DNA from 3 places in the Streptomyces sp. NPDC059009 genome. Region 3 is predicted to be linked to each of the others. Evidence: riboswitches for the same ligand, from Rfam matches in the RefSeq annotation. Region 3 holds a riboswitch; each other region holds the start of a gene.
The links. A riboswitch is a leader RNA that binds a small molecule or an ion and turns the genes downstream of it on or off. The one in region 3 is predicted to bind thiamine pyrophosphate.
Positions count from the first base shown of each region.

Region 1: linked by a shared signal. The riboswitch ahead of thiC (phosphomethylpyrimidine synthase ThiC) and the one ahead of thiO (glycine oxidase ThiO) in region 3 are both predicted to bind thiamine pyrophosphate.
Region 2: linked by a shared signal. The riboswitch ahead of ACFWYM_RS11460 (thiamine ABC transporter substrate binding subunit) and the one ahead of thiO (glycine oxidase ThiO) in region 3 are both predicted to bind thiamine pyrophosphate.

Region 1 is NZ_JBHYJB010000002.1:187,257-192,303, reverse strand. Features, by position in the region: gene ACFWYM_RS02705 (IclR family transcriptional regulator) at 198-923, shown strand; gene ACFWYM_RS02700 (SsgA family sporulation/cell division regulator) at 1,022-1,456, shown strand; gene ACFWYM_RS02695 (YibE/F family protein) at 1,538-2,932, opposite strand; TPP riboswitch at 3,004-3,150, shown strand; gene thiC (phosphomethylpyrimidine synthase ThiC) at 3,143-4,951, shown strand.
Region 2 is NZ_JBHYJB010000009.1:130,063-135,109, forward strand. Features, by position in the region: gene frr (ribosome recycling factor) at 1-11, shown strand, start outside; gene ACFWYM_RS11445 (phosphatidate cytidylyltransferase) at 46-1,185, shown strand; gene ACFWYM_RS11450 (hypothetical protein) at 1,306-1,485, shown strand; gene rlmN (23S rRNA (adenine(2503)-C(2))-methyltransferase RlmN) at 1,564-2,670, shown strand; TPP riboswitch at 2,706-2,823, shown strand; gene ACFWYM_RS11460 (thiamine ABC transporter substrate binding subunit) at 2,901-4,010, shown strand; gene ACFWYM_RS11465 (ABC transporter permease) at 3,986-5,047, shown strand, end outside.
Region 3 is NZ_JBHYJB010000028.1:24,486-29,532, forward strand. Features, by position in the region: gene pknB (Stk1 family PASTA domain-containing Ser/Thr kinase) at 1-496, opposite strand, end outside; gene ACFWYM_RS26165 (thiazole synthase) at 663-1,457, opposite strand; gene thiS (sulfur carrier protein ThiS) at 1,464-1,664, opposite strand; gene thiO (glycine oxidase ThiO) at 1,682-2,920, opposite strand; TPP riboswitch at 2,918-3,031, opposite strand; gene ACFWYM_RS26180 (NAD(P)/FAD-dependent oxidoreductase) at 3,130-4,365, shown strand; gene ACFWYM_RS26185 (Rv2175c family DNA-binding protein) at 4,576-4,941, shown strand; gene thiE (thiamine phosphate synthase) at 5,042-5,047, shown strand, end outside.

The DNA.
Region 1 (5,047 bases), on a different contig from region 3:
GCGAGCCCCGCCGGCGGGCGCACCACCCTCTCCCGTGTTTCCCGGGCACGGGCGGAAACCCCCACGCGCTTCGGGAGTGAACCTTGGCCATGGTTGACACCACGTCCGCTGCCCTTCCGGCCGGCGACGCACGGCCCCTCGACGAAGGGCAGTTGGGGGCGCCACCCGCTCCCGTGGCCCCCACCCTCATCGGCTCCGTGCAACGTGCGATGCGGCTCCTGGAAGCCGCCTCGTCGCACCAGTACGGCGCCCCCGCAAAGCAGTTGGCCCGGGAATCCGGGCTCGCCCTCCCCACGGCGTACCACCTGCTGCGCACGCTGACGCACGAGGGCTATCTCCGGCGCGAGAAGGGCGTGTTCGTGCTCGGCGAAGCGTCCGAGCAGCTGAGCAGCAGCGGAGCGCGGCACCATCGTCTCGGCATGATCGGCAAAGCCCTGGAGCACTGGCGGGACGCCATCGGTGTCCCGGTCTACTTCGCCGTCTACCGCGAGGGCGAGATCGAGGTCGTGGGCGTCGCGGACACCCCCGCCAATCCGGCCGTGGAGGAGTGGGCCGACTTCCGGGAGACCGGGCACGCCCACGCGATCGGCCAGTGCCTCCTCGGCCAACTCGGCGACGAGGAGCGCCAGGACCACCTCGACCGCTACCCCGTGCAGTCCATCACCCGGTACTCGGTCCGTGACCACCGGACCTTCCTGCGGCGGCTCGACGGCATGCGGCGGATGCAGCCGATCGTGGAGCGACAGGAGTACGCGCTCGGCACGGTCTGCGCCGCGATCCCCATCACCGCGGGAAACACGGCCGCCACGATGGCCATTTCCCTTCCGTCCAATCAAGCCGATCGACTACTCCCCGCAGCCAGGCAGTTGCAGAGTGAGATCGGAAAGCTACTAGGGACACTCGCCTTCTCTATCAGCATCTGAAAACTCACTCCTTGTGATTTGGTGTGCACGTTAAGCAAGATGCCAGCAGTGTCAGGGAGTTGGTTCCTGGCCATGTGATGGCAATGACGGGGTAGGCGATGCGTGAGTCGGTCCAGGCAGAGGTCATGATGAGCTTCCTCGTTTCCGAGGAACTGTCGTTCCGTATTCCGGTGGAGCTGCGCTACGAGACGCGTGACCCCTATGCCGTGCGCCTGACCTTCCACCTCCCCGGCGATGCCCCCGTGACCTGGGCCTTCGGCCGGGAGCTGCTGGTCGACGGGGTGGGCAGGCCGTGCGGGGACGGGGACGTGCACATCGCGCCCACCGACCCGGACCTGCTCGACGAGGTCCTGATCCGTCTGCAAGTGGGCGGTGACCAGGCGCTGTTCCGGGCCGGGATCCCGCCGCTGCTCGCCTTCCTCGACCGTACGGACAAGCTGGTGCCGCTGGGCCAGGAGCGGGCCCTTGCCGGCTTCGACACCCACCTCGACGAGGCGCTCGACCGGATCCTCGCCGAGCAGAGCGCGGGCTGACCTTGGTTCAACCGGCACCGCGGGATGGCAGATCGGTGCATTTTGCCGACGCGCCCCCCGCGAAGGCCGGGGAAGCAGCGGTCAGCGCTTGCGGCGGCGCCCCCTTCCGCCGCCGCGCCCCGGGCGGCCCCCCGCAGTCGTGGGGGCCGCCCCGGCCAGGGAGCCCGAGCGGTCGGCGGAGACCACCAGGGCCGCGAGGGCGGTGGTCACCGGCACCGAGGCGACCAGGCCGATGGAGCCGACGAGGGTGCGCACGATCTCCTCGGCGACCAGCTCGCTGTTGGCCACCGTGCCGACGCTGCTCTGTGCCACCGAGAAGAGCAGCAGCAAGGGCAGGGCCGCACCCGCGTACGCCAGGACGAGGGTGTTGACGACCGAGGCGATGTGGTCGCGGCCGATGCGGATGCCCGCGCGGTAGAGGCCGCGCCAGCCCATCGTCGGGTTGGCCTGGTGGAGTTCCCAGACGGCGGAGGTCTGGGTCACCGTCACATCGTCCAGGACGCCGAGCGAGCCGATGATGACGCCCGCGAGGAGCAGGCCGCTCATGTCGATGGACGGGTAGAGGCCGTGGATGAGGCCGGTGTTGTCGTCCGTGTTGCCGGTCAGGGCGGCCCAGCCGATGAAGACGGAGCCGAGGAGTCCGATCAACAGGAGGGAGATGAGGGTGCCGATGACCGCGACGGAGGTGCGGGCCGTGAGTCCATGGCACATATAGAGCGCGATCAGCATGATGGCGCTCGCCCCGACCACCGCGACGACCAGCGGGTTCGAGCCCTGCAGGATCGCGGGCAGGATGAAGAAGGTCAGGATCAGGAAGCTCACCGCGAGGGCGATCAGGGCCATGAGGCCCCGCATCCGGCCCACGACGACCACGGCGAGGGCGAAGATCCCGGCGAGCAGCGCCATGGGGACCTTGCGGTTCACGTCGGTGACCGAGTACTGCAGGTTCTTGGGGGCCTTCGGCTCGTAGGCGACCACCACGCCCTGGCCCTGGTGCAGCTTCCGGGGCGAGTCCGGCTGGACGATCTCCGTGAAGGTGCGGCCCTTGTCCTTGCCGCTGGTCACCTTGATCGTGGCCTTCTCGCAGGTCCCGTCCGCCCGTTGCTGAGCGGTCCGGCCCTCGGCGGTGGAGGTGTCGCCGTTGGGCGGGGTCTGCGAGGCGTTCACGTCCTTGCAGGAGACCTTCTCGACCTCGGTCACCGTCGCGGACTGCGTCTGCCGGTCGAAGCCGACACCGGTCCGCTCATGGGCGGGCGTGCCGCCGGGCCACAGCACCGCGAGGCCCACGACGACCGCCGTCGCGAAGGGGATCAGGACGGCGGCGATGACCTTGCGCAGATGGCGCGAGACCGGGGCGGCCGGACCGTGGCTGTGGGAGTGGCCGTGCCCGTGCGCGTCCTGGCCCGGTGGCCTGGTCGGCGGGCCGGACGGCGGGCCGGACGGGGGCCCCGGGGGCGGTGGCTGGGTACTGGTCACGGCCCGATCATCGCAAGAACGGTGGGGGCCCTCTGTTCAGCGCGCCCGGTATGACGCTAGCGTGGGGGCACCTTTGCAATCGCGGGAGCTCGGAGCACCGGGCTGAGAGGGCGCTGAACTCCGTACGACATCGGCACAAGCCGGTACGGAATCCGCTGCGTCGACCGCCGAACCTGTTACCGGGTAATGCCGGCGTAGGGAGTAGGTCTCATGACCACATCGGACGCACGCACGCCTGCCTCGACGCAGCAGCAGAACGACGAGGCCGGGACGTCCATCGGCTGGCACAAGGCGTACATCGAGGGCTCGCGCCCCGATCTGCGGGTGCCGGTCCGGCAGGTGCACCTCACCAACGGCAAGGCCGTGACGCTGTACGACACTTCGGGCCCGTACACCGACCCGGCCGCCGACACCGACGTGCGCAGGGGCCTCACGCCGCTGCGCGAGAACTGGATCATCGCCCGGGGCGACACCGAGGAGTACGTGGGGCGCCCGCCCCGCCCTGAGGACGACGGGATCAAGCACACCTCGCCCCGCGGTGGCCTGAAGAACCTCGACGCGGTCTTCCCCGGCCGTCCGCGCCAGCCCCGCCGGGGCCGGGACGGGAAGGCCGTGACGCAGCTCGCGTACGCCCGGCGCGGGGAGATCACTCCCGAGATGGAGTTCATCGGGATCCGCGAGAACATCGACCCCGAGGTGGTCCGCGAGGAGGTCGCCGCCGGTCGCGCGGTGATCCCCGCCAACGTCAACCACCCCGAGATCGAGCCGATGATCATCGGCAAGCGGTTCCTGGTGAAGGTGAACGCCAACATCGGCAACTCCGCGGTCACGTCCTCCATCGAGGAGGAGGTGGACAAGATGACCTGGGCCACCAAGTGGGGCGCCGACACGGTCATGGACCTCTCCACCGGCCGCAACATCCACACCACCCGCGAGTGGGTCCTGCGCAACTCCCCCGTGCCGATCGGCACCGTGCCGCTCTACCAGGCCCTGGAGAAGGTCGACGGCCGCGCCGAGGAGCTGACCTGGGAGATCTACAAGGACACGGTCATCGAGCAGGCCGAGCAGGGTGTGGACTACATGACGGTGCACGCGGGCGTGCGCCTCCCGTACGTCCCGCTCACCGCGCGCCGCAAGACCGGCATCGTCTCGCGCGGCGGCTCGATCATGGCGGCCTGGTGCCTCGCGCACCACAAGGAGAGCTTCCTCTACGAGAACTTCGAGGAGCTCTGCGAGATCCTCGCCGCGTACGACGTGACGTACTCGCTCGGTGACGGCCTGCGGCCCGGCTCGATCGCGGACGCCAACGACGAGGCGCAGTTCGCGGAGCTGCGGACGCTCGGCGAGCTCAACACCATCGCCAAGCGGCACAACGTGCAGACGATGATCGAGGGCCCGGGCCATGTCCCGATGCACAAGATCAAGGAGAACATCGACCTTCAGCAGGAGATCTGCGAGGAGGCGCCGTTCTACACGCTCGGCCCGCTCACCACGGACATCGCGCCCGCCTACGACCACATCACCTCCGGCATCGGCGCCGCGATGATCGGCTGGTGGGGCACGGCGATGCTCTGCTACGTGACGCCGAAGGAGCACCTGGGTCTGCCCAACCGCGACGACGTGAAGACCGGTGTCATCACGTACAAGATCGCCGCGCACGCCGCCGACCTCGCCAAGGGGCACCCGGGCGCGCAGGACTGGGACGACGCGCTGTCGGACGCCCGCTTCGAGTTCCGGTGGGAGGACCAGTTCAACCTGGCCCTGGACCCGGACACGGCACGGGAGTTCCACGACGAGACGCTGCCCGCCGAGCCCGCGAAGACGGCGCACTTCTGCTCGATGTGCGGGCCGAAGTTCTGCTCGATGAAGATCTCCCAGGACATTCGGCGCGAGCACGGCGGCGACCTCGCCGCGCCGACGTCGCCGACGTCCGCGGAGGAGATCGAGGCCGGGATGGAGCAGAAGTCGAAGGAGTTCGCGGCGGCCGGCAACCGCGTGTACCTGCCGATCGCGGAGTAGTGGCGCAAGGGCGTACACATGCTCCATGGGGCGCGGGCCTCGACGAGGCCCGCGCCACGTGCCCTTCTACAGAGACGCCGCGGTTAAGGGGCCAAG
Region 2 (5,047 bases), on a different contig from region 3:
TCGAGGTCTGAGTCAGGTCCGAGGGAACTCTGAGGAATCCGATCCGTGAACGACTCTTCCTGGGGGGCGCCGCCCAGAGCGGGGTACTGGGGGCCGCCCGGCCAGGGGCCCGTCCAGGGTGCCGCCCCGACCGGCCCCGCATACGATGCGCATGACGCCGTGCAGCCTTCAGAGACGCAGCCCATGCCCATCGTGCCCGACATGCCCGCGAGCGGCGGGGCCCAGGACGACGACCGGGGGGCCGCTCGGCTGAGTGGCCCCCTGTTCCGTGACGAGTACGAGTCCCCGCGCCCGACGCCCACGCCCCCGCAGGAGCCCATGCCCAGCGCACCACAGCCCGCGCCGGCCGCGCCGCAGACGCCGCAGAAGAAGAGCGCGGGCCGGGATCTCGGGGCGGCCATAGGAGTCGGTGTCGGACTCGGCGCCGTGATCATCGCCTCGCTGTTCATCGTGAAGGCCGTGTTCATCGGCGTCATAGCGGTCGCCGTCGTGGTGGGCCTGTGGGAGCTGACCTCGCGGCTCGAGGAGCGCAAGGGCATCAAGGCGCCGCTCGTGCCGCTCGCGGTGGGCGGCGCGGCGATGGTGGTCGCCGGATATGTGCGCGGGGCCGAGGGCGCCTGGGTGGCGATGGCCCTCACGGCGCTCGCGGTGCTCGTCTGGCGCATGACGGAGCCGCCCGAGGGCTACCTCAAGGACGTCACGGCCGGGGTCTTCGCGGCGTTCTACGTGCCGTTCCTCGCGACGTTCGTGGCGCTCATGCTGACCGCCGACGACGGGCCGCAGCGGGTCCTCACGTTCCTGCTCCTGACGGTCGTCAGCGACACCGGGGCGTATGCGATCGGCTGGCGCTTCGGCAAGCACAAGCTCGCGCCGCGCATCAGCCCCGGCAAGACCCGCGAGGGCCTGGTCGGAGCGGTGACGTTCGCGATGGCGGCGGGCGCGCTGTGCATGCAGTTCCTGATCGACGGCGGCAGCTGGTGGCAGGGGCTGCTGCTCGGTCTCGCGGTCGCGGCGAGCGCGACGCTCGGGGACCTCGGCGAGTCGATGATCAAGCGGGACCTCGGTATCAAGGACATGGGCACGCTGCTGCCGGGGCACGGCGGGATCATGGACCGGTTGGACTCGTTGCTGCCGACGGCGCCGGTGGTGTGGCTGTTGCTGGTGGCGTTCGTCGGGTCCGGGTGAGACCGGGCGGGTCCGGATGAGGCCGGGCGCCTTGCCCGGGGTCGTGATCTTGGTCCTGTGATCAACTGAGAGCCCCCGTTCCGCTCGGAACGGGGGCTCGTTGACGTAAGGTCCCCGCTCATGGGGCGGGCGCGAGTGGAGAAGGACGGCACCTATCACGGGGACCTGCCGTGCAAGTGGTGCAAGACGCTGATCGGTCAGGGCGGGCGGCGCAGGCCGCGGCAGTACTGCCGGACCTCGCACCGGTGGAAGGAGTACGGCTCTCGGGTCGCCGTGGTGATCGGCGGGATCTTCAGCTGAGGGATTTTTCCGGGGCCGCAGGGGCCCTCTCGGCGGCCGAGTGAGGCAGGGGCGGGCATCTGCGACACTGGTAGAGCCATGCCTAAGCCCGGAGAACTCACCTTTGTCGCGCCCCGCGGAGCCAAGAAGCCCCCGCGGCACCTCGCCGACCTCACGCCCGCCGAGCGCAAGGAAGCCGTCGCCGCCATCGGCGAGAAGCCGTTCCGCGCCAAACAGCTCTCGCAGCACTACTTCGCGCGGTACGCCCACGACCCGGACCAGTGGACGGACATTCCGGCGGCCGCGCGCGGCAAGCTGCAGGAGGCGCTGCTTCCCGAGCTGATGTCGGTGGTGCGGCACATCAGCTGTGACGACGACACCACCCGCAAGACCCTGTGGCGGCTGTTCGACGGGACGCTCGTCGAGTCGGTGCTGATGCGCTATCCCGACCGGGTCACCATGTGCATCAGCTCCCAGGCCGGATGCGGGATGAACTGCCCGTTCTGTGCGACGGGGCAGGCCGGGCTCGACCGGAACCTGTCCACCGCCGAGATCGTCCACCAGATCGTCGACGGGATGCGGGCGCTGCGGGACGGGGAGATTCCCGGCGGACCGGCCAGGCTGTCCAACATCGTGTTCATGGGCATGGGGGAGCCGCTCGCCAACTACAAGCGGGTCGTGCAAGCCATTCGTGCGCTGACCGACCCGGAGCCCGACGGTCTCGGGCTCTCGCAGCGCGGCATCACCGTGTCGACGGTCGGGCTCGTCCCGGCCATCCACCGCTTCGCCGACGAGGGCTTCAAGTGCCGCCTCGCCATCTCGCTGCACGCGCCGGACGACGAGCTGCGCGACACCCTCGTACCGGTCAATACGCGGTGGAAGGTGCGGGAAGTGATGGACGCCGGATGGGAGTACGCCGCCAAGTCGGGGCGCCGGCTGTCCATCGAGTACGCGCTGATCCGGGACATCAACGACCAGGCGTGGCGCGGTGACCGGCTCGGGCGGCTGCTCAAGGGCAAGCCCGTCCATGTGAATCTGATTCCGCTGAACCCGACGCCGGGGTCCAAGTGGACCGCGTCGCGGCCCGAGGACGAGAAGGCGTTCGTCGAGGCCATCGCCGCCCACGGGGTGCCCGTCACCATCCGGGACACCCGTGGTCAGGAGATCGACGGGGCGTGCGGGCAGCTCGCCGCCGCCGAGCGATAGGGCGCCGCGCGGTAGTCTGGCCGAAACACATCTGCATATTCCGACAGGGGAGCGCCACAGCGCTGAGAGTGCGGCAGCCGGGGACAGGCGGGCCGCAGACCCTCTGAACCTTGCCCGGGTCATTCCGGGTAGGAAGTTCGGTCACCACTCATCAAGCTGTTGCGCCCTGCCCGGGAACCCTTCGGGGATCCCGGGCAGGGCCGCGTCTTCTCCTGGTCACCCCAGGAGGAATGAACTCAGTGAGCACCACCAGCAGGACCAGGATCAGGACCAAGAAGGTCTGTGTCGGCGCCGTTGCCGTGGGGCTCGGGCTCGTCGCCGTCTCCGCGTGCGGCAGCTCCGACAGCGGGTCGAAGGCTGACTCCAAGGACGTGACGCTCGTGACCCACGAGTCCTTCAACGTGTCGAAGGACGTCCTGAAGGACTTCGAGAAGCAGTCCGGCTACAAGGTCCACATCCTCAAGAGCGGCGACGCCGGAGAGGCCGTCAACAAGGCCGTCCTCAGCAAGGGCAACCCGCAGGGCGACGTCTTCTTCGGCGTCGACAACACGCTCCTGTCCCGCGCCCTCGACCAGGGCGTCTTCACCCCGTACGAGGCGAAGGGGCTCTCCGGGATCCCGGCCGACCTGCAGCTCGACCGGGGCAAGCACCGCGTCACGCCCGTCGACACCGGTGACATCTGCGTCAACTACGACAAGAAGTACTTCGCCGACCACAAGCTGGCGCCGCCGAAGTCCTTCGACGACCTGATCAAGCCCCAGTACAAGAATCTGCTCGTGACGGAGAACGTCGCCACGTCCTCGCCGGGGCTCGGCTTCATGCTCGCCACCGCCGCCAAGTACGGCGACGACGGCTGGCAGGACTACTGGAAGAAGCTCGACGCCAACGGCGTCAAGGTCGTCGACGGCTGGGAGCAGGCGTACAACGAGGAGTTCTCCGGGTCCGCCGGGGGCAAGAAGGCCAAGGGCGACCGGCCGCTCGTCGTCTCCTACGCCTCGTCGCCGCCCGTCGAGGTCCTCTACGCCAAGCCGCAGCCCAAGGAGGCGCCCACCGGCGTCGCCACCGGGACGTGCTTCAGGCAGATCGAGTTCGCGGGGCTGCTCGACGGCGCGAAGAACGAGAAGGGCGGCAAGGCGCTCCTCGACTTCCTGATCAGCAAGAAGTTCCAGGAGGACATGCCGCTCAACATGTTCGTGAAGCCCGCGCTCAAGGACGCGAAGGTGCCGGAGCTGTTCACCAAGTTCGGTGCGACCGTCCAGCCGGAGACCATGGCGCCCAAGAAGATCGCCGACAACCGTGACGCGTGGGTCAAGTCGTGGACCTCGCTCGTACAGAAGTAGCCCCGAAGGGCCGTGAGGCCCGTGAAGGGGGTTGGCGTGGGAGCGCGGTGCGGCTCGGGCTGATGGCCGTGCCCGTCGCGTTCTTCGCGGTGTTCTTCGCCTATCCCGTCGCGGCGATCGTCGCGCGCGGGCTGAAGGCCGGCGGGGCCTGGCAGTTCGGGCGGATCGCGGATGTGCTCGGGCAGGGTGACATCCGGGACGTGCTGTGGTTCACGACCTGGCAGGCGCTCGCCTCGACCGCGCTCACGCTGCTGATCGCGCTCCCCGGCGCCTATGTCTTCGCGCGCTTCGAGTTTCCCGGCAAGCAGGTGCTGCGGGCCGTCGTCACCGTGCCGTTCGTGCTGCCGACCGTCGTCGTCGGCACGGCGTTCCTGGCGCTGCTCGGGCGCGGCGGGCTCCTCGACGAGTGGTGGGGGGTGCGCCTGGACACCACGGTGTGGGCGATCCTCCTCGCGCACGTCTTCTTCAACTACGCCGTCGTCGTACGGACGGTGGGCGGGCTCTGGTCGCAGCTCGACCCGCGCCAGGAGGAGGCCGCGCGGATGCTCGGCGCCTCCCGGTGGCGGGCCTGGCGGACGGTGACGCTGCCCGCGCTCGCGCCCGCCGTGGCCGCCGCCGCACTGATGGTGTTCCTCTTCACCTTCACGTCGTTCGGCATCGTGCAGATCCTCGGCGGGCCCGCCTACTCCACCCTCGAGGTGGAGATCTACCGGCAGACCGCGCAGCTCCTCGACCTGCCGACGGCCGCCGTGCTCACCCTCGTCCAGTTCGCGGCGGTCGGACTGATCCTCGCCGTGCACGCCTGGACGGTGCGGCGGCGGGAGAGCGCCCTGAAGCTCGTCTCCGCGGCGGCGGTGGCGCGGCGGCCGCGCGGGGCGGGGCAGTGGACGCTGCTCGCGTTCGTCCTCGCCACGATCGTCGTGCTGATCCTGCTGCCGCTCGGCGTCCTCGTGCAGCGCTCCTTCGACGGGCCCGACGGCTTCGGGCTGCTGTACTTCAGGGAGTTGACGTCGGCGGAGGGCGGGGCGTTCCTGGTG
Region 3 (5,047 bases):
CCGCCCGTACGAGACCGAAGTCGGCGACCTTGACGCGGCCGTCGTCCCCTATGAGGACGTTCTCCGGCTTCATGTCGCGGTGCACGAAACCGGCGCGGTGCGCGGCGCCGAGCGCGGCGAGCACCGGCTCCAGGATGTCGAGGGCGGCGCGCGGCTGCAGCGCCTGGCGCTCGCGCAGCACGTCGCGCAGGGTGCACCCGGCGATGTACTCCATGGCCAGATACACGTACGCGCCGTCCGTGCCCTGGTCGAAGACCCCGACCACATTGGGGTGCGAGAGCCGGGCCACCGACTTGGCCTCGCGGATGAAGCGCTCGACGAACGAGGCGTCCGAGGCGAGCGAGGGGTGCATCACCTTGAGCGCGAGCTCGCGGTCGAGGCGGGTGTCCACGGCCCGGTAGACCGTGGCCATCCCGCCGACCGCGATCCGTCCGTCGATGCGGTACCGGCCGTCGAGCACCTGCCCGACGAGGGGGTCCTGAAGGGTCGTGTCCACGCAGGGGAGTCTACGAGCCACCTCGGACACCGTTCCCCGCCCGGGCCCCCTCGGGGCCGGACTGCAGCCGAGCTGTAACGGTTGCGAGGGGGCGCGGGCGGGCCGCCGCGCGCCTCAGAACGCCGGTCGCTCCGGGGCGGGAGAACGCCGGTCGCTCCGGGTCGAGTCAGAACGCCGGTCGCTCCGGGTCGAGCCGGGCCATGCCCTCGCTCGGCGACGACGCCTCGGCGAAGTGCCGCCGCGGGATCCGCCCGGCCCGGTACGCGAGCCGCCCCGCCTCCACCCCGTGCCGCATCGCCTCCGCCATGAGTACGGGTTCCTGGGCCCGGGTCACCGCGGACGCCAGCATCACGCCCGCGCACCCCAGCTCCATGGCGAGCGTCGCGTCCGACGCCGTGCCCGCACCCGCGTCCAGGATCACCGGCACGCGCGCGTGCTCCACGATCAGCTGGAAGTTGTGCGGGTTGCGGATGCCGAGTCCGGAGCCGATGGGGGAGCCGAGCGGCATGATCGCCGCGCACCCCACGTCCTGGAGCTTGCGCGCGAGCACGGGGTCGTCATTGGTGTACGGGAGGACCGTGAAGCCGTCGTCGACCAGGGTCTCCGCCGCGTCCAGGAGCTCGACCGGGTCGGGCAGCAGGGTGCGTTCGTCAGCGATGACCTCCAGCTTGATCAGGTCAGTGCCGAGGGCCTCGCGCGCGAGGCGGGCGGTCAGGACGGCCTCGCCCGCGGTGAAACAGCCCGCGGTGTTGGGCAGCACGCGGATGCCGAGCCGGTCCAGGACGGAGAGCACCGAGCCCTGCACGCCCGGGTCCAGGCGCCGCATGGCGACGGTCGTCAGCTCCGTGCCGGACGCCACGAGGGAGCGCTCCAGGACGTCGAGGCTGGGCGCACCGCCCGTACCCATGATCAGGCGCGAGCCGAGGGAGAGTCCGCCAATGACGAAGGGGTCGTCTGCCATGGTGCGTCAGCCTCCCTGCACGGCGGTGAGGATCTCGATGCGGTCGCCGTCCGCCAGGGCCGTGGCGGGCCACTCCGCGCGCGGGACGACGGTTTCGTTGAGGGCGGCGGCGACGCCGGACGGTGCGGGGGAGAGGGCGGCGACCACGGTGTCGAGCGTGGTGCCCGCGGCGATGTCGCGCGCCTCTCCGTTGACGGAGACGGTCAGGGTCACTGAGGAGACGGTCATGCGAGTTGCTCCGAGAGGCGAGGGGTGGCCGGGGCGGTGGCGGTGGCCGGGGAGAGGGTGCCGAAGCGGCGCGGGGTGAACGGGCGTGCCTCGGCGGGCAGTTCACCGGTCTCCAGGGCATGCGCCATGACGTCGCCCGTGATCGGCGTGAGCAGCACGCCGTTGCGGTAGTGGCCGGTGGCCAGGTGCAGACCGTCCAGGGCCGTCGGGCCGAGCAGCGGGGCATTGTCCGGGGAGCCGGGCCGCAGCCCCGCGCGCGTCTCGGTGAGCGGCAGCTCCGTGATGCCGGGCACCAGCTCATGGGCGTCCCGCAGCAGTTCGTAGACGCCGCCCGCGGTGACGGTCGTGTCCCAGCCCAGCTCCTCGCTGGTGGCGCCGACGACCAGCTCGCCGTTCTCGCGCGGCACCAGGTAGACGTGGCTGCCGCGGACGACGGCGCGCACGGTGCGGCTCAGGAACGGCGCGTGGCTGCGCGGCACCGTGAGCCTCAGCACCTGCCCCTTCACCGGCCGCACCGGCGGCAGGACCCCCTCGGGGACGCCCGCGAGCCGCCCGCTGAGGCTGCCCGCGGCGAGCACGGTGACGCCCCCGCTCAGCTCGGTGCCGTCCGCGAGCACCACACCGGTCGCCCGGCTCCCCACGACCGACAGGCGCTCGGCCCAGTCGCGGTGGAAGACGACCCCCGCCCGCTCACAGGCCACCAGCAGCGCGGCGGCCAGTCGGCGCGGGTCCACCTGGTGGTCGCCGTCGACCCGGAGTCCGCCGCGCACACCCGGCGCGAGCATCGGTTCCAGGCGGCGGCACTCGCGGCCGGTCAGCCACTCCGAGGTGAGCCCCGACTGGCGCTGCAGGGCGTGGAGTTCGCGCAGATGGGCGCGGTCGTCGGCGTCGAGCGCGACGGCGAGGGTGCCGCAGGCGCGGTAGCCGAGGTCCTGCCCGGTCGCCTCCGTGAGCTCCGCGGCGAAGGCCGGATAGCGCTCGGCGGAGGCGACGTTGAGGCCGAGCAGCGTCTGCTCGCCGTAGTGGAGTTCGGTGACCGCGGCCAGCATGCCCGCCGCGACCTGCGCCGCGCCGCCGCCCGGCGCCGGGTCCACGACGGCGGTGGCGAGCCCGCGCTGCGCCGCCCGCCAGGCCGTGACCAGACCGATGATGCCGCCCCCGACGACGAGGACGTCCGCTGTCGTACGCGGCGGTCCGCTGACCTCCGCCGTACGCGGTGTCGTACGTGAATGCATGGGCGTCCAGCCCCTCCCTTCGCCGGCATGACCCGGATCAGGTTCGTACGGTCGGAGGCCGCTTCAGCCTCCCTCTCAGCCCGTTGCGCCCGGGCTCCCGCGAGTGCTCTGCACGGGCCACCCTAGCCCGTCGGCCCCGACGGCAGTAAGGGGAGCCGGTCGACGGCGGACAGTGACGGTGTGTCAGAGATCTCGTTCCCCGGCTCTGAATGCGGCGTCGGCGGCCGTCCTACAGTGATCGGGTGAGCGAGCAGCAGAGGGTCGTCGTCGTAGGCGCGGGCATGGCCGGTGTGCAGACCGCCGTGGCCCTGCGCGAACAAGGATTCGCCGGTGCGGTCACGCTGATCGGGGCGGAGCCCCACCAGCCGTACGACCGGCCGCCGCTGTCCAAGGCGGTGCTGCTCGGCAAGGCCGAGGGCTCGGCCTTCGACGTCGACTTCGAGGCCCTCGGGATCGAGGTGAGCCTCGGCCGCACGGTCACCGGGGTGCGTCCCGCGGACCATGAGCTGGACACGGCGGCGGGCCCGGTCCCGTACGACGTCCTCGTCATCGCCACCGGCGCCGAACCCATCCAGCTGCCGCACGCCGCCGCGGTCCCCGGCGTCCATCTGCTGCGCACCCTCGACGACGCGGAGCGGTTGCGTCCGGTCCTCGCCGAGCAGCACGACATCGTGGTCGTCGGGGCGGGCTGGATCGGCGCCGAGTTCGCCACCGCCGCGCGCGAGGCGGGCTGTGCGGTCACCGTCGTCGAGGCCGCGGACCGGCCGCTCGCCGGGGCGCTGCCCGCCGAGGTCGCGGCGCCCATGGCCGACTGGTACGCGGCCTCCGGAGCGGTGCTGCGCACCCACGCGCGCGTGGAGCGCGTCGAGGAGGGCGCCGTGATCCTCGACGACGGGACCCGGCTGCCCGCGGGCGCCGTCGTCGTCGGCATCGGCGCCCGCCCCGCCACGGACTGGCTCGCCGACTCCGGCATCGCGCTCGGCACCCACCGCGAGATCGTCACCGACGACCACCTGCGCACCTCGGAGCCCGACGTCTACGCGGTCGGCGACTGCGCGTCCTTCCCGTCGGGCCGCTACGGAGAGCGCCTCCTCGTCCACCACTGGGACAACGCCCTCCAGGGCCCGCGCACGGTGGCGGCCAACATCATCGGAGAGACCCCGGCGGCGTACGACCCGGTGCCGTACTTCTGGTCCGAGCAGTTCGGCCGCTTCGTCCAGTACGCGGGCCACCACGCCACCGCCGACGAACTGATCTGGCGCGGCGACCCGACGGGCCTGGCCTGGACGGTCTGCTGGCTCCGCGAGGGCACGCTGGCGGCCGTGCTCACGGTGGGCCGCCCCCGGGACCTGGCCCAGGGCAGAAAGCTGATCGAACAGGCGGCCCGCCTGGACCGATCCCTGACGGCGGACCCGTCGGTGCCGCTGAAGAAGGCCGTGCTCTAGCCGTGATCTGAAGGGCGCCCTACAGGGGCGCGGGGGACTGCGCGAGCAACCCCCACCGCCCAGGCGGCAGGAAACGAACCCTGGGCGGCACCCCCTAGGGACGGGCCGAAGGCCCGAACGAGTCCCCTCACCCCGAGGATGGGGCACCCGAAATGTCCGGCTGCCCCATCCCCGGTTCCGCCCTCCGCCAGGAGATGGCACGCTTGATCCGTGACCGAGATTGACGCAAAGACCGATGCTCTCGTCCCCGCCTGGCTCCACCTCCCCGACATCGCGGAGATGCTCGACGTCGAGGTGACGCGCGTGCGGCAGCTGGTCAAGGAGGGCCAGCTGATCGCCGTACGCCGTGGAGAGAACCGCACGCTCCAGGTGCCGGCCGCCTTCATCGACGGCGACAAGGTCGTCAAGGGCCTCGTCGGCACTCTGACGCTCCTGCGGGACGACGGTTTCACCGACGAAGAGGCCCTGGAGTGGCTCTTCACCCCCGACCCGACCCTGCCCGGCACCCCCGCGCAGGCCCTGAGCGAGAATCGCGGCACGGAGGTGAAGCGCCGCGCTCAGGCGCTCGCCGTTTGATCCGAACCTGAACACACCGCCCGGCGTACGGGCCGCGCTTCCGCGTGGAAGACGGCCCGTGCGCCACTGACACGGACACCGACAACGGGGGGACCTCTTCATGGCC